DNA from 2 places in the Spiribacter sp. SSL99 genome. Region 1 is predicted to be linked to the other one. Evidence: predicted binding sites of a transcription regulator. Region 1 holds the regulator's gene; the other holds the start of a gene.
The links. Region 1 encodes sigma-54, which starts transcription at its own class of promoters, with help from an activator protein. Its sites were predicted from a motif close to TGGCANGNTNCNTGCTT; they were not measured.
Positions count from the first base shown of each region.

Region 1 (16,187 bases):
CGACATCTCGGCCGGGATGACGACGGCCTCGGTATCCAGCAGGTCCTCGACCCGGCCCGCGGGGTCGCGGGTCAGCAGATCGCTGACGCGCAGGATCCCCAGGAAATGGTCATAACGGCTGACGACGAACAGATGATCGGTCAGCTCGGGCATCTCGCCGCGCATGCGCAGGTAACGGAACACCACGTCGAGGCTGACGTCCGGGCGCACGGTCACCGTATCGGTGTTCATCAGACCGCCGGCGCTGTCCTCGGGGTAGGCCAGGACGGCCTCGAGGCGCTGACGGTTCTGGTTGTCCATCGAGCGCAGGATCTCGCCGGTGAGCGTTCTCGGCAGGTCCTGCATGAAATCGGCCAGATCGTCCATGTCCATGCCGGAGGTGGCGGCCAGGAGCTCACGATCGTCCATTTCGCGGATCAGCCCGCCGCGCACCTCGTCGTTGACCTGAAGCAGCACTTCACCGCCGATTTCCTCATCCACCAGCTCCCAGAGGACCTTGCGCTGCGCGGTGGGGAAGGATTCCAGGAGATTGGCGATCTCCGAGGGATGAAGCGCGTTGAGCATGCGCTGGGCCTCGGGGACCGTCCCATCCTGCAGGAGGTCGGTGACCGTCTCGGCGATCCGGCCCTGTTTCTGCTCGCGCTCTTCGACCATGGAATGTTCCTGTCCGGGCTCAGTCGGCCTCGCCGAAGCCGTCGGCGATCAGCGCGGCGATGGCCTCCAGTGCCGCCTGCGCATCATCGCCGCGGGCGCGGAGTTCAATGTCGCTGCCCTGGCCGGCGGCCAGCATCATCAGGCCCATGATGCTCTTGGCGTTGGCGGTGTGGGTCTGGTGGCTGACCTGGATCTCGGCGGCATACTCACCGGCCAGGGCAGCGAAGCGGGCCGCTGCCCGGGCATGCAGCCCCAGCCGGTTGGCGATCTGCACGCGGCGTCGGTGAAGGGTCTCATCCGACGCCATGATTCGCTCCGGGCGGGTCAACGGCCGGCGCCACGGCCTCGAGGATACCATCACGGGCCGCCGCCAACGCCATACGCGCCAGCGACTCCAGCGATAACTCCGGGTAATTGAGCACACGCAGCAGCATGGGCAGATTGACGCCGGTGATCACCGGATAGCCCTGTCCGCGGGCCACCGCGATGGCGATATTGGCCGGCGTGGCGCCGAACGCATCCGTGAGGATCAGCACCCCGTCACCACTGTCCACGCCCGCCGCAGCCGCCTCGACCCGGCCGAGGGTGGTCTCCGGCGGGTCATGGGGGCCCGGGCTGAGGGTGGCGATGGCCAGCGGCAGCCGCGGCAGAATCCCTTCGGCGGTCTCCCGCAGGGCCTTGCCGACTCCCGGATGGGTGACAAGCAGCAGCCCGGCGCTCATGGCAGTTCCCGGTGCCGCACGGTGACGGCGGTGGCGTGCTCGCGCAGGTGGGCACCCAGCGCCTCGACCAGATAGACCGAGCGGTGCTGGCCCCCCGTGCAGCCGATGGCGATGGTCAGATAGCTGCGGTTCTCGGCCTCGAAGACCGGCAGCCAGTCATCCATGAACCCCTGGATCTGCTTGAGATAGCGGGCGACCAGCGGGCTGTCGGCCAGGAAGTCGGCCACGGCCCGGTCGCGCCCGGTCATCGGCCGCAGGGCGGGCTGCCAGTGCGGGTTCGGCAGGCAGCGGCTGTCAAAGACGAAATCGGCGTCGGTGGGGGTGCCGTGCTTGTAGCCGAATGATTCCAGCTGCACCGACAGATGCGTGCGCGATTCGGCCAGTCGGCTGCGAATGATCTGGCGCAGTTCATGCAACGTGGTCTGCGAGGTGTCCACGGTCAGATCGGCACGCTCGTGGAGCGGGACGAGGCGGGCACGTTCCCCCTTGATCGCTTCATTCAGCGGGATATCCGGCCCGCTCAGCGGATGGCGGCGGCGGGTTTCCGAGAAGCGCTTGAGCAGGGTGGCGTCATCCGCATCCAGAAAGACGATTTCGGTGTCCAGGCCGTGGGCGGCGATGGCGTCGAGGATGCCGGGAAAGCGACTCAGCGATGCGGGCTGGTTGCGTGCATCGATGCCCACGGCGTAGTCGGCTTCCTCGCCACTCATCGCAATGTGCTGACCGAATGCATCCAGCAGATCCACCGGCAGGTTGTCGATGCAGTAGAAGCCCGAGTCCTCCAGGGTGGCAAGGGCGACGCTCTTGCCCGATCCGGACAGGCCGCTGACGATGATCAGTCGCATGCGCTGGCCTCCGGGACCTTCCAGGGCCGCGGTGCGGTCACTGCCACAAGCTCGATGATCGCCGCGACCGGCCGCTCGGGCGACAGCGCCAGTTGGGCCAGTCCGATGCCGTGGATCGTCAGGGTCTGCCAGTCCGCCGTGGCGCTTGCCGGGCGTCGGGCCCGGGTCAGTTCGATGGCGCAGTCGATGGGTGACCAGTCGGCCACCGCACCGGTGCCGAAGTGATCGCCGACCGCAATGATCCCAGGCCCGCGCAGGCACAGCCGCCCGCGACCGGCGTCCGGTGCCCGGCCGATCAGCCGGTCACCGCGGTGTATGACCATCACGGCGTCATCGGCCACCAGCTGATGACCGGCGCGCAGCAGCATCAGCGCGGTGTCACTCTTGCCCATGCCCGCCTCGCCCCGAATCAGGACGCCCACACCGTTGACCCGCATCAGCGTCCCGGGGATCTGGCTCATGCGTCGGGCGCCCCGTCGTCGCTGCCGGTCATGGTGGCGTAGAGCTCGGCGTCGCTGCGGCACTGGCGCAGTCGCGTGCACAGGTGTTCGTCGCGAAACAGCTCCGCGAGCCGGGCGAGAATGCGCAGATGCTCATCGTTGCTGTGCTCAGGGACGAGGAGGGCGAGCAGCAGATCCACCGGCTGGCTGTCGGCGGCGTCGAAGGCGACGGGTGTATTCAGACGGACCAGGGCGGCACGCGGGGTCTCGATATCGGGACTGCGGGTATGGGGCAGTGCCACCCCGCGCCCCAGTCCGGTGCTGCCCAGACGCTCACGCACGATCAACCCCTCGAAGATGGCGCGCGTGGCGTCGCCGCCCGCCCGGGTATCGGCCATGAGTTGCTCGCTCATGCGCTCCAGGGCGCGTTTCTTGCTGGTGACGTCGACCCCGCACTGCGTGCGCGTCACCGACAGCAGTCGGGTAAGCTCCATGGTGCTCAGGGTTCCAGATTATCGCCGACGCGTCCCTGCTCCGGATGATGGTCGCTGCGCTTTTCCTTGTGCTTGACGACTTGGCGGTCCAGCTTGTCGACCAGCAGGTCGATGGCGGCATACATCTCGCTGGCGGTGGACTCGGCGAACAGCCGGGCGCCGCTGACCACCAGGGTGGCCTCCGCCTTACGGGTCTTTTTCTCGACGGTCAGAATCACATGGACGTCGACGACATGATCAAAGTGGCGCTCGAGGCGCTGGAATTTCTCCTCGACGTAGTCACGCAGCGCGTTGGTGACATCGACGTGATGGCCGGTGATGTCGATTTTCATGATTTCCCCTTATGTTTTCTTCTTCAGCGTAGCCGTTTGCGTTGGGTTGACGAGGCGATCCCCATGACTTCCCGGTATTTGGCCACGGTTCGCCGCGCCACGTGAATGCCCTCCCCACGCAGCGTCTCGGTCAGCCGTGAATCGCTGAGTGGCCTGGCCGGATCTTCTGCCGCCACCTGCCGGCGGATGCGCGCGCGAATGGCCGTCGCCGAGCACTCACCGCCGTCGGCCGTCGGGACATGGCTTGAGAAAAAATGCTTGAACTCCAGCGTCCCCTGGGGCGTGAGGATGTATTTCCGCGAGGTGATCCGCGATACGGTCGATTCATGCATGTCGATGGCCTCGGCGACATCGCGCAGCACCAGTGGCTGCATCGACTCTTCACCATACTCCAGAAACGCCTGCTGGCGCTCGACGACGCATTCGGCCACGCGCTGCAGCGTGTCGCGCCGCGACTCCAGGCTTTTGATCAGCCAGCGTGCCTCCTGCAGGTGATCGCGCAGCAGGCTGTTGTCACGGCTGCTGTCGCCCCGCCGGATCAGGCTCGCGTAGTAGTCGTTGATGCGCACCCGGGGCGAAGCCTCGGGGTTGATCTCGACCTGCCAGCGGCCGTTGACCCGCCGCACCCGACAGTCGGGGACAACGTAATCGGTGCGGGTTTCGCCGAATCGCGATCCGGGATGGGGGTCGAGTCGGCGGATCAGCGACAGGGCCACGTCCAGCTGTTCCTGGTCGACCTTCAGGTGCTCGCGCAGCGCGACCTGCCGGCCCGGGCTGAACAGTGACCAGTCGGCTTCAATGGCCTGGCGGGCGGTCTGGCGCCCGGGCGTGTCCGGCGGCATGGCGTCGATCTGGATCTGCAGTGCCTCGCGGGCGTCACGGGCGCCGATGCCGATCGGGTCCATGTGCTGGAGGATCGTGAGGACGGCGTTGATGTCGTCCTCGTCGATGTCGGCGTCGACATCGGCGTCGAGGGCGGACCGCAATTCGCTGACCGGCTCGGCCAGATGCCCGCGCTCGTCCAGGGCATCGATCAGTGCGGCGGCGATCTGGCGGTCGGTCGCGCCCAGGCTGGACAGATCGACCTGCCACTGCAGGTGATCGCGCAGCGAATCGGCGGGGGCCGCCTGGCGATCGAGAAAGTCGCTGCCGCCGTCGCCTTCCGCCGTGGCGCCCGCCGGCCCGTTATGACCGGTGTCATCCCAGTGCTCGGAGACCGCCATGCCCTCGCCCAGCTCGGTGGCGTCGGTGGCGTTCGAGCCCAGACGCTCTTCCGACGGATCGGGGGTGGCCGGCGTCGCCCCCTCGGGCGCGGCGGCTGCGGCGGCGTGATCGGTGTCGTCTTCGGGCTCGAGCATGACGTTGGACTCGAGCGCCTCGCGGATCTCGAGCGCCAGCTCGGCCGCCGGCAGCTGCAGCAACCGGATCGCCTGCTGCAGCTGGGGCGTCATGGTGAGCTGTTGACTGGCCCGAAGTTCAAGCGACTGCTTCATTGTTCCCCGCGTGCGAATTGGTCTGGACAGCGTAACGCCGGCTGTCCGGCGCCCGCCAGTCTCACAGGTGGAAGTCCTCGCCCAGGTAGACCGCCCGCACCTCGGCGTTGTCGAGGATCATGCCGGGGGTCCCGTCGGCGATCACCCGGCCGGCGTTGAGGATGCTGGCACGGTCGACCAGGGCCAGCGTCTCGCGGACGTTGTGATCGGTGATCAGTACGCCGATACCGCGCTCCGCCAGGTGTCGGACGATGCCCTTGATGTCGCCCACCGAGATCGGATCAACGCCGGCGAAGGGCTCGTCCAGCAGGATGAAGCGCGGATCGGCGGCCAGCGCCCGGGCAATCTCAACGCGCCGTCGCTCGCCGCCCGACAGGCTGATCCCGGCCTGGTCACGCAGATGCCCGATGCCGAACTCCTCCATGAGTGCCTCCGCCTGCTCAAGCCGTGCCTGGCGTGACAGCCCGTCACGGGTCTCGAGCACGGCGAGCAGGTTGTCGAGCACCGACAGCCGCCGGAACACCGATGCCTCCTGCGGCAGGTAGCCGATCCCGCGCCGCGCCCGGGCATGCATGGGGAGGCTGCCAATGTCATCGCCATCCAGCCGGATGACCCCGGCGTCCGCCCGGATCAGGCCGACAATCATGTAAAAGCTGGTGGTCTTGCCGGCTCCATTCGGGCCCAGCAGACCGACGATCTCCCCACTCTGCAGGCCGATGGAGACCCCATCCACCACTGAGCGTCCGCGATAGGTTTTTGACAGCCCGCGGGCCTCGAGCTGGTTGCGCGCCATGCCGGTCAGTCCGTCGAGGGGTTGACGCTGACATTGACGCGCTCGTCGTCGTCAGCGCCGCTCTCGGCAACGGTACGGGCGGTTTCGGGGTAATGCGTGACGGTGCGTCCGGTCACTGTATTGTCGCCCTGCCAGAGGCGTCCGCCCTGTTTGAGGATCAGCCGCTCGGGGCCGGCGACGAAGTATTCCATCCGCGGTGCCTCGGCCCGTCGCGGGGCGGCATCCGCCACGGTCTCGCGATAGGTGGCCGGGGTGCCATCCACGGTCACCTGCTCGAGCTCGCCCGCGCCATTGCTGAATACCCGCATGACGTCGCCGGTGATGCGCAGGGTGCCGCGCGTCAGCACGACGTCGCCGCGATACACGCTGATGCCCTCGGCCTCGTCAACCTCGGCGCGGTCGGCCACCAGCTCCACCGGTGGCGGGGCGGACGCCCCATCGCCGTCCTGGCCATGCGCGACCGGCACGGCCACCACAAGCGCCAGCAGGGCGCCGATCCAGAGTCGCTCAGGGTGAAGCCGCATCGTACACTCCCTCTACATCGTCCAGCAGTTCAAGGCGCTCCTGCGCAAACCATACCCGTGCGCCGACGGCATCCACCCGCAGCCCGGGGCGGGTCATTGTGACGGGCTGATCCGTCTCGGCGTAACGCTCGGGGATTCTTGCATCCAGTCGCTGGGTGGTCAGCCGGGTCCGACCCTCGGCGGTCTGGCGCGTCATCACGACATCGCCGCGCAGCCGGGCACGGGTGTCGTCATCACCGATCCAGCCATGGTTCGAGCGGCCCCGCCAGGGCGGGCCCCGATCCGTCTCCACCCGCCAGTCCGGGGAGACGAGGCGCCAGCTGCCTTCCCGCGGGTTGTGGCGCGCGTCGGGTGATCGTACCCGCCAGCTGATCGCGCCGTCCGCATTGGTGGTGGTCAGTGTAACCGTGCGGGCATAGGCATCCAGGCGGGGGTCCGTCACCGTCCTGACCGCATCCGGGTCGCCACCCGCGCCAAACAGCCGCCAGCCGAGCAGGGCGGCCAGGGCCAGCGCCAGCAGCATGACCACTCGGCGGCGCATTCAGACCACGCCGCCACGCAGCAGATCGTGCATGTTCAACGCGCCCGTGAGCCGGCCTTCCGCGTCATTGACCAGCAGGCCGTTGATGCTGTGCCGTTCCATCAGCGCCAGCGCCTCGGCGGCCAGCTGCGCCGCTTCGACGCAGCGCGGGGCCGGCGTCATCACCGTGGCGATCGGGGTGGCATGCACGTCCACCCCCTCATCCAGGGCGCGGCGCAGATCGCCATCAGTGAAGATGCCGGTGACCCGCTGATCGGCATCGACAATCGCGGTCATGCCGAGCCCTTTACGGGTCATTTCGAGCAGCGCGTCCGCCATGGGCGTGTCCGGCCCCACGGCGGGCACCGCCGTGCCCGTGTGCATGAGATCGTCGATGCGCAGCAGCAGCCGCCGGCCGAGCCGGCCGCCGGGGTGCGAGCGGGCAAAGTCTTCGGCGGTGAAGCCGCGCGCGTCGAGCAGTGCGATCGCCAGCGCGTCGCCCATGGCCAGCGCCGCCGTGGTGCTCGCGGTGGGCGCGAGTCCCAGCGGGCAGGCTTCGGCGTCAACGCCGGCATCGAGATGGACGGCCGCGGCCTCGGCCAGGGTCGAGCCGGGCCGCCCGGTGATGGCGATCAGGTCCAGCCCGCGCCGTTTGATGGCGGGGAGCAGGCCGTTGATCTCCTCGGTTTCACCTGAGTTCGACAGGGCGATCACGCAGTCGCCGGCGGCCAGCATGCCCAGGTCGCCGTGTCCGGCCTCGCCCGGATGGACAAAGAACGCCGGCGTGCCAGTGCTTGCCAGTGTTGCCGCCAGCTTGCCAGCGATGTGCCCCGATTTGCCCATGCCCAGCACCACCACCCGGCCGCTGCAGGCCAGAAGGATTCGGCAGGCATGGGCGAAGGTGGCATCGATGCGATCGCGCAGTGCGGCCAGGGCGGCGGTTTCCGTGTCGATGACGGCCTGTCCCAGGCGGCAGAAATCGGTATCGGCGGTCATTGCTCTCGCTCTTAACGGTGACTGAAGAACAGCAGGGCCTGATAGGCAATGTACGCACCCACCAGCAGCCCGCCTTCCCATCGGCCCAGGCGGCCGCGCCTGCCCAGGCCATAGCCCACGACCAGGATGGCCAGCATGAAGCCGGTCATGATCCCGTAATCGCGCGCCAGATCCCCCTGATCAAAGGCGAATGGCGCGATCGCCCCGGCGATGCCCAGAACCGCGAGCAGGTTGAACAGATTGGAGCCGATGATGTTACCCACGGCAAGCTCGCTCTCGCCACGCCGCACGCTGGCGAGGCCTGCCGCGAGCTCGGGCAGGCTGGTGCCGATGGCGACGATGGTCAATCCGATGATCAGGTCGCTGACCCCCAGCTGGCCGGCGAGCAGCACCGACGCCCAGACCAGCAGGCGCGAGCTGGCGATGAGCAGCACCAGACCCAGCAGCGTCCAGCGCAGCGCTTGGGCGAGCGGAAGGGGTTCGGGCACTGCCGATTCCAGTTCGCGGGCGATCATGGCATCGCCGCGCTCCGGATGCCGGGCCTGCCAGGCCATCCAGGTCAGCACGGCCAGCATGCCGGCGAGAAGTGCCACCCCATCGAATCGGGACAGCGCCCCATCCGCCAGCAGCGCGCCGGTGGCCACAACCACCAGCATCAGCAGCGGGATCTCGCGCCGGAGGATTCCGGGGCTTATGACCAGCGGGCTGACCAGGGCGGTGGTCCCCAGGATCAGGCCGACATTGGCGATGTTCGATCCCAGCGCATTGCCCAAGGCAATGCCGGGGGTACCGTCGATGGCGGCAATGGCCGAGACGAGCATTTCCGGCAGTGACGTGCCGATGCCGACCACGGTCAGGCCGATCAGCAGGCTGGAGACACCCAGCTGGCGGGCCAGTGCCGAGCTGCCGTCGACGAATCGCTCGGCGCTCCAGGCGAGGGCGACGAATCCGGCGGCGATGACGACAAGCAGCGCGGCGATCAGCATGCAGGCCCTTCCATGACAGGTGTAACGGCACAAAGTATCGCATTTGACCGCCTTTATGGCTTGACGGATACTCCCGGCATTCCTCATCGCACCGACATCAGCGAAGCCATCCGCATGCCAGTTACCCAGTCCGAGGCCCTGATCGACCTGAGCGGCGTTGTCTTCAGCCGCGGCAGCAATCGGCTGTTCAACGGCGTCGATCTGCAGGTCAGGCGCGGTGAGGTCGTGGCGATCATGGGGCCCAGTGGGACGGGCAAGACCACGCTGCTGCGCCTGATCGGCGGTCAGCTGCGGGCCGCCGCCGGGCGCGTCGCCGTCGACGGGCAGGCGGTTGATCGGCTCTCGCGGCGTGATCTCTACCGGCTGCGCCGACGCATGGGGGTGCTGTTCCAGAGTGGCGCCCTGTTCACCGACATGACCTGCTTCGAGAACGTGGCATTCCCGTTGCGTGAGCACACCGACCTGCCGGAGACACTGATCCGCACGGTGGTGCTCATGAAGCTTGAGGCCGTCGGCCTGCGCGGGGCCCGCGACCTTTATCCCGGCGAGCTCTCCGGCGGCATGTCGCGACGCGTGTCGCTGGCGCGGGCGCTGGCGCTTGATCCCGAGATCATCCTCTATGACGAGCCCTTCGCGGGTCAGGATCCGATCTCCATGGGCGCGCTGATGCAATTGATCCGGCAGCTCAATGATGCGCTCGGGCTGACCAGCGTGGTGGTCTCGCACGATGTCGACGAGACCCTTCGCATCGCCGACCGGGCCTATGTGATCTCCGGGGGCGAGGTGATCGCGTCGGGGACGCCCGAGGCGCTGCGGCATAGCGAAAGCCGCTGGGTGGATCAGTTTCTCAATGCGCTGCCCGACGGGCCGGTGCCATTCCATTACCCGGCGCCTCCCATCGCCGAGGATCTCCGCGGGGCGGATCGATGATCGGCATGCTCCAGCAGCTGGGGGGCTCAACCCTGGCGACGGCGGCCACACTCGGCCGGGCGGTGCTGTTTCTGCTGCGGGTCCTGCGGGGCTCGGGCGAGCTGGTCCGACGCCCCGGTTTGCTGGTTCGCGAGATGTACTCGGTGGGCGTGCTGACGCTGGTCATCATCATCGTCTCGGGGCTTTTCGTGGGTATGGTGCTGGCCCTGCAGGGCTATTACACCCTGGTGGACTTTGGCGCCGAGCAGTCGCTGGGTGTTCTGGTGGCGCTGTCACTGACCCGCGAGCTGGGCCCCGTGGTCACCGCACTGCTGTTCGCCGGCCGGGCCGGCTCGGCGCTGACGGCGGAAATCGGGTTGATGAAGGCCACCGAACAGCTCGCCGGCATGGAGATGATGGCGGTGGATCCCGAGCATCGCGTCATCGCGCCGCGACTGGCCGCCGCGATCCTGTCACTGCCGCTGCTGACGCTGATCTTCAATGTCCTCGGCGTGACCGGCGCCTGGCTTGTCAGCGTCAATCTGCTGGGCGTGGATGGTGGGTCGTTCTGGTCGCAGATGCAGTCCCAGGTCAGCTTCTCCGACGATATCCTGAATGGGTTGATCAAGAGCGTGCTGTTCGGCGTGGTGGCCGGCTGGATCGCGGTGTTCAATGGCTACGACTGCCGGCCCACCTCCCATGGTGTGAGCCGAGCCACGACCCGCACGGTGGTGGTGACATCGCTGATCGTGCTGGGACTTGATTTTGTGCTGACGGCACTCATGTTCGACTGACGGAGGTTTGTCCGGTGGATAATTCCCGAACGATGGAAATTGCGGTCGGCGCCTTCGTGGCCGCCGGCCTGGCCGCAGCGTTCGTGCTGGCGATGCAGGTGAGCAACATCACCGCATTCCAGCGCACTGAGGGCTATACGGTGGAGGCTTACTTCCAGAATGTCGGTGGTCTGCGCGAGCGCGCTCCGGTGAGCCTCAGCGGCGTACAGATCGGGCGGGTCAGTGCGATCACCCTCGACCCTGGCCGGTTCGAGGCGCGCGTCGAGCTCACCATCCATTCGGAGTATGACGATCTGCCCAGTGATACGGCAGCGCGGGTGCGCACATCGGGGCTGCTCGGCGAGCAGTACGTCTCGCTGCAGCCCGGCGGCATGCCCGACTCGCTGGGGCCGGGTGACGAGATCACGCTGACGCAGTCGGCGCTGGTCCTTGAAGAGATTGTCGGTCAGTTTCTCTACGAGCAGTCCAGCGGAGACGCCCAGTGACACCGGCGCAGATCACGGGAACCGCGCCCCAGGCGCTGGGCATTGACGGCGACCTGACCGCGCGGACCGTGCCGGACCTGCTGGGCACACTGCCGGTCGCCGCCGGCGTCCACCGGGTCGATCTGACCGGGGTGCGCCAGGTCGACAGTGCCGGGCTGGCGCTGCTGGTGGATTGGCAGCGGCTTCTCAACGCCGATCAGGGCCAGCTCGAGCTGGTGGGTGTGCCGGAAGGGCTCCTGCGGCTCGCGCGGATCAGTTCGGTTGATACACTGTTGGGCTTTCAGGCGACAGATGCGGGGAATACAGGGCAATGATGGAACCGGAAGCCATTCGGGCGCTTTTGCAGACGGGCCTGAACGAGGCCGATGTCGAAGTCGTGGGCGACGGCCGGCACTTTCAGGCGCGGATCGTGAGCCCGGATTTTGAAGGCATCCCGCTGCTGCGGCGGCATCGCATGGTCTACGACCTGCTCCAGACCCACATCGACAGCGACGTGCTGCATGCCATCTCGATGCGAACACTGACCCCGGCGCAGGCCGCGGCCGAACAGGATTGAGCCGGTGGAACGACTGCTGATCCGCGGGGGGCGGCCCCTCGATGGTGACATCCGCATATCGGGGGCCAAGAACGCCGCGCTGCCCATCATGGCGGCGACCCTGCTGGCGGACGGGCCATCGGTGATCGGCAACATCCCCGATCTGCATGACATCACCACCACCATGGAGCTGCTCGGGCGCATGGGTGTGCGGCTGACGGTTGATGAGCGCATGCGGGTGGAAATCGACCCCAGCTTCATCGAGAACTGCCACGCCCCCTACGAGCTCGTGAAGACCATGCGCGCCTCCATTCTGGTGCTGGGGCCGCTGCTGGCGCGCTATGGCGAAGCCGAGGTCTCGCTCCCCGGCGGCTGCGCCATCGGGACGCGTCCGGTCAATCTGCACGTCCAGGGGCTCGAGGCGATGGGCGCGGAGATTTCGGTGGCGGGCGGCTACATCCGCGCGCGCTGCGAGCGTCTCAAGGGGGCGCGTCTGGTCATGGACCTGGTGACCGTCACCGGGACCGAGAACCTGATGATGGCGGCGACCCTTGCCGAAGGGCGCACCGTGATCGAGAACGCCGCCCGCGAGCCCGAAGTGGTGGATCTGGCGAACTGCCTCAACGCCATGGGCGCGCAGGTGAGCGGCGCCGGCACCGACACCATTGTCATCGACGGCGTCGAGCGGCTGCAGGGCGCTCACTACAACGTGCTGCCCGACCGGATCGAGACCGGAACCTTTCTGGTGGCCGCCGCGATGACGGGGGGCCGGGTCCATCTGCGCAATACCGCGCCGTACCTGCTCGATGCGGTGATCGCCAAGCTGCGTGAGAGTGGCGCGGACATCACTGTCGGCGATGACTGGATCCATCTCGACATGCAGGGTCGCCGGCCCCGCGCGGTCACCGTCCGCACGGCGCCTTACCCGGCCTTCCCCACCGATATGCAGGCCCAGATCTGTGCGCTCAATGCGGTCGCGGAGGGCGTCGGGATGGTGACGGAAACCGTTTTCGAAAACCGCTTCATGCATGTCCAGGAAATCCAGCGCATGGGCGCGGACATCCGCCTTGAGGGCCATACCGCCATCAGTCACGGCATCGAGCGGCTGACCGGCGCACCGGTCATGGCTACCGACCTGCGCGCCTCGGCCAGCCTGGTGCTGGCGGGACTGGTGAGCGCGGGCGATACCCTTGTCGACCGCATCTATCACATCGACCGGGGTTACGAGTGCATCGAAGAAAAACTGGCGCAGCTGGGCGCCGATATCCGCCGCATGCCGGGAGACAGCGTTCCGAACCATGACTGAACAGCTTACCGTGGCGCTTTCCAAGGGCCGCATCCTTGAACAGACCCTGCCGTTGCTGAGCCCGCTGGGCATCGAGCCACTGGAGGACCCGGAGCGCAGTCGCAACCTGGTGCTGCCCACCAGCCATCCCGGCGTCCGCCTGATCATCGTGCGCGCCACGGACGTGCCGACCTATGTTGCCCATGGCGGGGCGGATCTGGGCGTCGCGGGCAAGGATGTGCTCATGGAGCAGGGCGGCCACGGGCTTTATGAGCCGGTGGATCTGGGGATCGCCCGTTGCCGCCTGATGGTGGCGGGTCATCCCGGCGGGGTGCCGGCCGGGCAGCGCCTGCGTGTGGCCACCAAGTTCGTCAACATGACCCGGCGCCACTTCGCCGAACAGGGCCGTCAGGTGGATCTGATCAAGCTCTATGGATCGATGGAGCTGGCGCCGCTGGTGGGTCTTGCCGACCTGATCGTGGATCTGGTCGACACCGGTAACACCCTGCGGGCCAACGGCCTTGAGCCCCTCGAGACCATCGCGGATATCAGTGCCCGTCTGGTGGTCAATAAGGCGTCGATGAAGCTCAGACATCGCGAACTCAAACCGCTGATCGGCCGGATTGCCGAGACGGCGGCCACACGCGCCGACAGGTGAATCGCATGGTGGAAATACAGCGCCTCAGCACGACACAGCCCGACTTCGAGCAGCAGCTGCGCTCGCTCACCGACTGGGATGACGGCGCCACGCATGGCGTGGAAGCAGCCGTGGCGGAGATCCTCGCCGCGGTGCGCGGGCAGGGCGATGCCGCGCTGCGTTACTACAGCGAGCACCTTGACGGGCTGGCGGTGGAATCCGTCAGCGAGCTTGAGGTGGATGCCGCGCAGTGCCAGGCGGCGCTGGAGGGCCTCGAGCGCGCCGATCGCGATGCCCTGGAGACCGCCGCGGCGCGGATCCGCCACTATCACCTGCACCAGCGCCAGGCCGACTGGGAGAAGACCGAAGCGGACGGCAGCCGGCTTGGCCAGCAGGTGCGGCCACTCGAGCGGGTCGGGATCTATGTGCCCGGTGGCAAGGCAGCCTATCCGTCTTCGGTGCTGATGAATGCGATTCCGGCCCACGTCGCCGGCGTCGGGGAGATCATCATGGTGGCCCCGGCACCGGGCGGGCATATCGCACCCATGGTGCTGGCGGCGGCGGCCGTGGCGGGCGTGGACCGGCTGTTTCTGCTGGGTGGCGCCCAGGCCGTCGCGGCGCTCGCCTATGGCACGGAGACGCTACCGGCGGTGGACAAGATCGTCGGCCCGGGCAATGCCTATGTGGCCGAGGCCAAGCGACGGGTGTTCGGCCATGTCGGCATCGACATGGTGGCGGGTCCGTCCGAGATCCTCATTGTCTGCGATGGCCAGACCGATCCGGAATGGACGGCCATGGATCTGTTCTCGCAGGCCGAGCATGACGAGGATGCCCGCGCGCTGCTGATCTGCCCCGAGGCGCGCTATCTGGATGACGTTCAGGCCGCCATGGAACGCCTGCTGCCCGATATGGAACGCTCGGAGATCATCCGTGCCTCGCTCGCCCGGCGCGGGGCGATGATCTGTGTGCGTGATCTGGCCGAGGCGGCGGACGTCGCCAACTCGATCGCTCCCGAGCATCTTGAGCTGTCCGTGGTCGAACCTGAACGGCTGGCGGCATCCATCCACCACGCCGGGGCGATCTTTCTGGGCCGGTACACCCCCGAGGCGTTCGGCGATTACTGTGCCGGGCCGAGTCACGTACTGCCCACTTCGCGCACCGCCCGTTTCGCCTCGCCGCTGGGCGTCTATGACTTCTGCAAGACCACCAGCCTGGTGCAGTGCACCGCTGATGGAGCCGCCGTGCTGGGGCCGATTGCCGCCAGGCTCGCACGCTGTGAGGGCCTCACTGCGCACGCGCGGTCAGCGGAGATGCGCTACCGCGACTGACCCTCGGGTTGCGGTGGGCGCTGTGGGGCATCGCCGTTGAGGTCGGTGGGCCGCTCGGCGATCTCCACTTCCCAGCGCCGGGTCTCGCCGTCGCGCCGGCCGTTGAGGATGACTTCACGCCCCGGCGCCTGTTCGGTGATCCAGCTGAGCAGTCCCTGAACCGTGCGCACCGGCTCGCCGTTGGCGGTCTCGATGACATCCCCCGATGCAAGGCCGGCGCGGTCCGCGGGCCCGCCCGGTAGCACGGCGGCAATACGCAACCCGCTGCGCCCCTGATTGGGGAGGATCTGGGCACCGATCCAGCCCCGGATGACGCGGCCGTTCTCGACGATGTCGGTGAGCACCGACTGGGCGAGGTCCGCCGGGATGGCGAAGCCGATGCCGGTCGAGCTGCCGCTGTCACTGAAAATGGCGGTATTGATCCCGATCACCTCGCCCCGCGCGTTGATCAACGCACCGCCGGAGTTACCCGGGTTGATCGCCGCATCGGTCTGGATGAAGTTCTCGAAGGTGGTCAGTCCGACCTCGCTTCGGCCGAGGGCACTGATGATCCCCTGGGTGACGGTCTGCCCGACCCCGAACGGATTGCCGATGGCGAACACGACATCGCCGACGCGGGTCTCGCGCCGGTCCGCCAGCGGGACATGCGGGAGGTTGTCGGCATTGACCTGGAGAACGGCCAGGTCCGACTCCGGATCGGTGCCGATGACCCGCGCCGGGGCGTTTCGGCCGTCGGCCAGCATGACCTGGATGCGGGCGGCGCCGCGGATGACATGGTGGTTGGTGAGCAGTTGTCCGGCTGCATTGACCAGCAGGCCCGATCCCAGCGACGTATCAAGCCGCTCCTGCTCCTGCGCGGTCATGCCGCCAAGCAGCTCATCGAGGGCCGGGGAGTCGAGGAAGACATTGCGCGGATCCGGGTTGCGCGATGCGGTGTAAATGTTGACCACCGAGGGGGCCGCGACCTCGACGGCATCCGCGTAGCTGAAACGCTGGCCATCGGCCGATGACGGGCGCGGATCAGCGCGGGCGGCATCCCCGCCGCTGATGGCCGTGGGACCGGCGGGACGGCCGCCGAGCAGTTCCGGTGCCAGCCAGACCACGGTGATGGCGACGATCACCCCGACGAGGACATAACTGGTGACAAAACGAGTAAAACGTTTGAAGGCCATGCGCGCTATCCGGTCCAGCACTCCATGAATAAACCGCGATGATACACCCAAAGCGCTGTCCGCGGCGCGTTCGGACAGGGCGTTGGGCGCAGTCGTCGGGGCCCGCCGATCTTGACGATGGACGCTCGATGCGGGATTCTACCGCCATTGCGGACAGTGTCCGATTGTGCGCGCTCAGCGGGCCGTCCGGCCCCCGGTGACGATGCTGCTCCCGCCCAGAGACAGGCCTGACCCAGAGGATCC
Region 1 is NZ_MAOM01000018.1:27,955-44,141, forward strand. Features, by position in the region: gene mgtE (magnesium transporter) at 1-654, opposite strand, end outside; gene BA899_RS06705 (HPr family phosphocarrier protein) at 674-961, opposite strand; gene BA899_RS06710 (PTS sugar transporter subunit IIA) at 948-1,376, opposite strand; gene rapZ (RNase adapter RapZ) at 1,373-2,221, opposite strand; gene BA899_RS06720 (HPr kinase/phosphorylase) at 2,212-2,682, opposite strand; gene BA899_RS06725 (PTS sugar transporter subunit IIA) at 2,679-3,155, opposite strand; gene hpf (ribosome hibernation-promoting factor, HPF/YfiA family) at 3,161-3,487, opposite strand; gene BA899_RS06735 (RNA polymerase factor sigma-54) at 3,511-4,980, opposite strand; gene lptB (LPS export ABC transporter ATP-binding protein) at 5,042-5,773, opposite strand; gene lptA (lipopolysaccharide transport periplasmic protein LptA) at 5,779-6,297, opposite strand; gene lptC (LPS export ABC transporter periplasmic protein LptC) at 6,281-6,838, opposite strand; gene BA899_RS06755 (KpsF/GutQ family sugar-phosphate isomerase) at 6,839-7,813, opposite strand; gene BA899_RS06760 (calcium/sodium antiporter) at 7,825-8,793, opposite strand; gene BA899_RS06765 (ABC transporter ATP-binding protein) at 8,914-9,729, shown strand; gene mlaE (lipid asymmetry maintenance ABC transporter permease subunit MlaE) at 9,726-10,502, shown strand; gene mlaD (outer membrane lipid asymmetry maintenance protein MlaD) at 10,535-10,987, shown strand; gene BA899_RS06780 (lipid asymmetry maintenance protein MlaB) at 10,984-11,301, shown strand; gene BA899_RS06785 (BolA family protein) at 11,298-11,543, shown strand; gene murA (UDP-N-acetylglucosamine 1-carboxyvinyltransferase) at 11,548-12,828, shown strand; gene hisG (ATP phosphoribosyltransferase) at 12,821-13,465, shown strand; gene hisD (histidinol dehydrogenase) at 13,471-14,772, shown strand; gene BA899_RS06805 (S1C family serine protease) at 14,760-15,944, opposite strand.

Region 2 (5,900 bases), on a different contig from region 1:
GCCACAGAGCTTACTGAGCAAGACACAGTGACCTTTGGCTAGGAGCTCCGCCTGCAGCGACCTCACGAGTTCTCCTCGTCGTCGAGCAGGCGCCGATACCGTTTAGCGCGTAGATCTGCAGATGGGCATCCCCGAGCGCCTCTCGGATCTCCTGCAGCTTCTTTTCGTACTGCTCCCGCAGGTCCTTCGGTCGGGTGCGGAAGCCGTGTTCCATGTTCCGCTCGGCTTCCTCGACCCAGCGCTCGACCTCGGCAACGGTGAAGTCATGCTGCCGGGCCACTTTGACCGGCGTGGTCTTGCCCTTGAAATTATCGATTACCACCGCCGACTTGCGCTTGGCGGTCCAGCATCTGACGGGTGCCTCGTTGCTCATGATGCCCCCCTGTCATCTGCACTCTAACCTGTGCAGTTCTGGAGGGGGTCACTTCACAAGGACGCCGACAAACTCACGATCGAGAGCGCGGCGTGAGCGCTGAAGAGGGCTCCGGTGGCTACCTCGCTTTTAGACCACTTGACGCTACCTTGCCCTGGCGACGCGCTGTTTTATTGGCCAAGCCCACACTCACAACATTTGGATGCTTGCGCGCCATCTGATGGCTAATCCATTGGTGGAGTGGATCTTCATCCACCTTGTGATGACGGATCACAGCCCGCGCCCCGTGGACCAGCAGCTTACGCATGTAGCGTCTCCTCGCTTGGATATGCCAAGCAATCTCGCCTTGCCACCGGTGCTGTCTTGTCTCGGCACGAGTCCCAGTGACCATGCAAAGTCACGCCCGCGGCGGAACTGCCGACCATCGCGCAATTCAATGGCCATTGCTGTCGCGCACAGCGGGCCAACGCCGCGGAGACCCAGCAGTCGTTTGGCAACGGGGTCCCGTTCAGCCACCTGCTGAATAGAGCGTGTGAGCACCTCGACTCGCTCATCGAGTGATACAAGGTCATGGCGCAGACCCGCAAGGATTTGGCGGAAAAGGTCAGACAACCCGTTGTCCGCATCTTCTAGCCACTCGGGGATTGCCTTGCGAAGCTGGTTTAGACCCACCGGTGCAATGATGCCGTACTCGGCCGCCAAGCCACGGATCTGATTGGCCTTGGCCGTGCGCTATTGGATGACATCGTCCCGGACACGGTGAAGGGCCTGCAGATCCTGCTGGCGTTGCGACTTGACCGCCACAAACCGCATACCAGGACGCATCGCGGCCTCGGTAATGGCCTCTGCATCGACGCGATCGTTCTTATTGCTCTTCACGAACGGCTTCACAAATTGACCGGGGACGAGCCGAACCTCATAACCGTAGGACTGGAGCAACCGACCTCAATGATGAGAAGAGGCGCATACCTCCATGGCAATCACTGCACCAGGTTCGACGCGTTCTCGTACGGTCTCGATCCAGTCGTGTCGCTTGCGAGCGCAACGGAAAACAACCGTCCCACGCTGATCAACCGCATGGAGGTGGAAGACGTTCTTGGCGTGATCAACACCGACAACAGCAATGGCCATGGTTCCGCTCCTCATCAAAGACCCGCCTCATATCTGCGAGATAGAGTGGGTGAAGTCCATCCCATTGCTTACGATCGCACCAGGTAATAGCTCCACTCTTCAGCAAATCACCCTGTACGCCTGCTATCGGGGTATTTAGGCACCGTCAATCCGCACCATTGAAGTTCACTGTGCGTCCGCATGGTGCAAAAATCCGCGATGAAGCCCCCTCTCGGCAAGCGACCAATTCATCCGAAACGACCGGAATCCTTTGCATAATCAGCTCCTTACGGAATCTCTGTCCACCCGGGAAGCAAATGGCACGAACCCTGCAACAGCAAGCGTGGCCAACCATTGTTCAGTACCGACGCAGATGGAGGATTCAGCATGAGCTCCCCTTTGAAAACCCTCGCTACCGCACTGGCATCAACAACTCTGTTTCTTAGCACCGCATCTCTCGCCCATCACCCCATGGGCGGCGAAACACCCGAGACGTACCTCCATGGGTTTCTCTCAGGTTTAGCTCACCCAATCATAGGCATTGACCACTTCGCATTCATTATTGGCGTAGGGATCGTGCTTGGGTTTGGCGCGATGCGCGGGCTTACCACCCCACTCGCGCTGATCGCCGCTGCGATCGCCGGGACAACCCTGAGTTGGTCCGGATTCACGTTCCCCGCAACCGAGTTGATGGTAGCACTATCGCTTCTCGGTGTCGCCGCAACCGTCTTTTTGAAACCTCAATATAAACTCTTCCTGACCGCCACGGGCTCTGCTGCCGCATTTTTTCATGGCCAAGCCTACGCAGGAGCGGTACTCGGCGCCGAAACGTCACCATTGGTCGCCTACCTCACTGGTTTCACGATCACTCAATTTAGCCTCGCTGCCGCCGCCTATCTCCTTACGCGCTGGTTACTCGCAAACCACCAAAAACTATCTGCGATGGCTCAGACAGCCGCAGCAAGCGCTATTGCTGGGATCGGCCTCATTTCCGCCGCTTCAATTGTTATCGGATAACGTGGGGCACCGCCCTGACCGAAGCAGACACATTACTTTCCCTTATTTGAACGCGATGGAGCGATGATGGAGAAGCTACCAGTCACACTAATAACTGGATATCTAGGAGCAGGAAAAACTACGCTCCTGAATCGTATTCTCACGGAGGACCATGGGCAAAGGATTTGCGTGATCGTAAATGAGTTTGGTGAAGTCGGCATTGATAACGAGCTTATCGTTACGACCGACGAGGAAGTTATCGAAATGAACAATGGGTGCATTTGTTGCACCGTCCGGTCAGATCTAATACAGAGCTTCAGTAACTTGCTAACCGATAACCACCAATTCGATCGGGTTGTAATAGAAACGACTGGATTAGCCGATCCTGGACCAGTAATCCAAACATTCTTTTTGGATGAAAGAACAGTGAGCTCATTGACGCTTGACGCTACGATTACGGTTGTAGATCTAGTTAATATCAAGCACCATTGGGACAGCCACGAATTGCAAGAACAGATCGCCTTCGCAAACGTAATTATCTTGAACAAGGCAGACCTATTTTCCGAGGTCGAAACCGATTCTATAATTGACAGAATCCAGCAGTTGAACGCACTCGCTGATATTTACACTGCAGCACAATGTGATGTCCCTCTGGAGAATTTACTGGACATCGGAGCCTTCGATTTGAGAAATGCACTTACGGTGGATCCTGGCTTGCTAACGGAAACAGCCCATGAGCATGAGGATGAAGTATCTTCGACCAGCATACGCATCTCTGGCAGCGTAGACAGCGATCGTTTCAATCGCTGGATCAATCAATTGGTTCAGGACCATGGCCCAGACATTTACAGGATGAAGGGCATCCTAGACATGGACGAGTCCCCACGGCGATTCGTTTTTCAGGGAGTTCATATGGTCCTAGACGGGCGTCCCGGCGCGCCCTGGAAGGCTAATGAAGATCGTACAAACCAGATTGTATTTATTGGTCGCAATCTCAACGAAAGTTCGCTACGCGAGGGATTTTATGAGTGCATCCGGGGTAATAAATTATCAAATTCAGGCGTGCCGCTAGATAACCCTAATGGCGGCTATAGCGCTAATCACAATACGGAAAGCATTACAGTTTGAGGTAAATCATGCAGCACATGACAGCGATGAGCATTGGGATCGGTTTGCTAGGCGCACTAGCAACTTATTTAACGGCCACAGTTTTACCGCTCCAAGTCTGGGTAATTTTTATTGCATGGGCTTCGTTTTTCGTAGCGGGGGGCGGAGTTGCCGGCTTTAAGCAATCCGTTGTATCCAACTTGGTAGGTGTCGCGATTGCGAGCCTGAGCCTCATTGCATCGACGGCATTTGGAGGATCGGCTATCGCGGCTGCGATTTGCGTTGGAGTCGGAAGCGCCGCCATGGTGCAAGTTGGTCGCTCCGAGCTTCTTAGCCTCACACCGACCGTAGTTTTTGGTTTTGCATCGACTGTAGGGACCTCCGCAGCACTAGGGCTACCAATAACCCATGCAGGCATCTCGAATCCTGCCCTCGTGGCAAGTACGTCAGTAATTGCCGGCGGTATTTTTGGCATTGGACACGAGAAATTGGCTAACTCACTGGTGAAAATTGGAACGGAAAAACAGGTTTCCACCAAACCGTAGTCATATAGTAGTGACGAAGAAGTACCCAAGGAGAATGTTATGAAGTTGCAACATAGACTTGGTGGGCTTGAGAATGTCGGCCCAGTCAGCACCGAGAGGAAAGTCTTTGTCCAAGAGTGGGAGAAGCGGATATTTGGTATCCATATGGCGATGATGGCATTAAGCAATCACTTGAAGGAGCGCCCATCGAATCTTGAGTTCGAAAGCGAGTGGACATGGGCGGATCTCCGCAAAGGCGCGGAGAATATGAACCCGTTCGAATACTTCAAATACCGATACTATGAAAAGTGGCTCGGCGGTATCTCCGGTTTCTTCATCGAGGAGGGCTATATTACGAGCGAAGAGCTTGAAGAAACTGCGAAGCAATATTACGAAGGTGTGTCCGTTCCTCCCAAGCAGTCCGCAAGCAAGCAGGTGGACGACCAGATACTTCATTACATGCAGTTCGGAGACTCCCCGAAGTCGGAATTACAAGAGCCTCCGCGTTTCGCGGTTGGTAACTTGGTGCGGATACGGGACAATCACGTTACAGAGCACACCAGACTACCAGGATACCTGCGCAACCGGATCGGCAAAGTTGTTCACGTATACGAGGGGGCATATTCGTATTTTCAAGACACAGGCCCTGACGGGATCGGAGAACCGATGCCAGTGTATAGCGTCATGTTCGATGAAGGCGAAATTTGGGGCGATCTAGGTGAGAAGCATACGCGCCTTTATGCCGATCTATTTGAAGCGTATCTTGACGAAATTGACTAATAAAGAGGTTCATCATGCAAGAGCTTTTCGAATATTCTGATGATCGGGAAGAAAGAAACGCGGCCCGTGCTAACGCGCTTGAATCACTCCTCATAGAGAAGGGCATAATTGGCGAGCAGTCAATCGATAAAATTCTAGAGTATTTCGATACCAAGATGGGGCCGTTCAACGGCGCCCGGATTGTTGCGCGTGCCTGGACAGATGAAACATTCAAGGAATGGCTGGTTGAGGATACTCCGGGCGCGATAGCCTCTATGGACTTCCCTACCGGCATGGCGGGTGCGGAAGGGGAGCATATGCGTGCAGTCGCAAATGGACCCTATGATCACAATATGATCATCTGCACACTCTGCTCCTGTTATCCATTCCCGGTATTGGGGCTTCCGCCCTACTGGTACAAGGACCCTGCGTTCCGTGCGCGTGCGGCCCGGGAACCTCGCGCCGTACTTGAGGAATTTGGATTGAATTTGGGGCCAGATGTGCGGGTCCACTTGTGGGACAGCAGCGCACAGATACGTTGGTTTGTTATCCCCGAGCGTCCATATGGTACGAGTGGATGGAGCGAAGAGGAACTTGTTCGGCTGGTAACGCCCGAGTCGATGATGGGTGTTGCACTGGCGGAATCCCCTTGACTAGCTAGTCCACCGGTGGGGCTCCGCGGGCTGTGGCGAAGCAAAGCTTCTCGGCTACAGCCCGCGGCGAGCTTGTGAACAGTCACGTCATGATACGAGTAATATCTCATGCAAACTAAATTCGAGCACTTTGCGGCCACAAGCCTACTTGGAGGTCGGCAATCGCCGCCAAGGAGTAACGGGCGGCTCTGTTTTTATTCCGAATGGGAGAGCAGAGCGTTCGGCCTTGCGCTCGCACTCTCGAAGGCGGGCTACTTCGAGTGGGAGGATTTCCAAGGCAGCCTGATAAAATCGATAGCTGAGTGGGAGGCCGAGCACGAGTCCGATGACCCATCTTGGGATTACTATGAGCGTTGGTTGATTGCCTTGGAAAGAGTG
Region 2 is NZ_MAOM01000015.1:75,282-81,181, reverse strand. Features, by position in the region: gene BA899_RS04065 (transposase) at 11-373, opposite strand; gene BA899_RS09960 (hypothetical protein) at 492-680, opposite strand; gene BA899_RS10120 (transposase) at 644-817, opposite strand; gene BA899_RS10115 (transposase) at 1,106-1,252, opposite strand; gene BA899_RS10110 (hypothetical protein) at 1,319-1,504, opposite strand; gene BA899_RS04055 (HupE/UreJ family protein) at 1,871-2,500, shown strand; gene BA899_RS04050 (GTP-binding protein) at 2,564-3,607, shown strand; gene BA899_RS04045 (DUF1097 domain-containing protein) at 3,625-4,131, shown strand; gene nthB (nitrile hydratase subunit beta) at 4,171-4,890, shown strand; gene nthA (nitrile hydratase subunit alpha) at 4,905-5,522, shown strand; gene BA899_RS10105 (nitrile hydratase accessory protein) at 5,631-5,900, shown strand, end outside.
Region 2: BA899_RS04055 (HupE/UreJ family protein) is a predicted target of sigma-54. The motif match lies at 1,802-1,818, and genes of this name have one in related genera.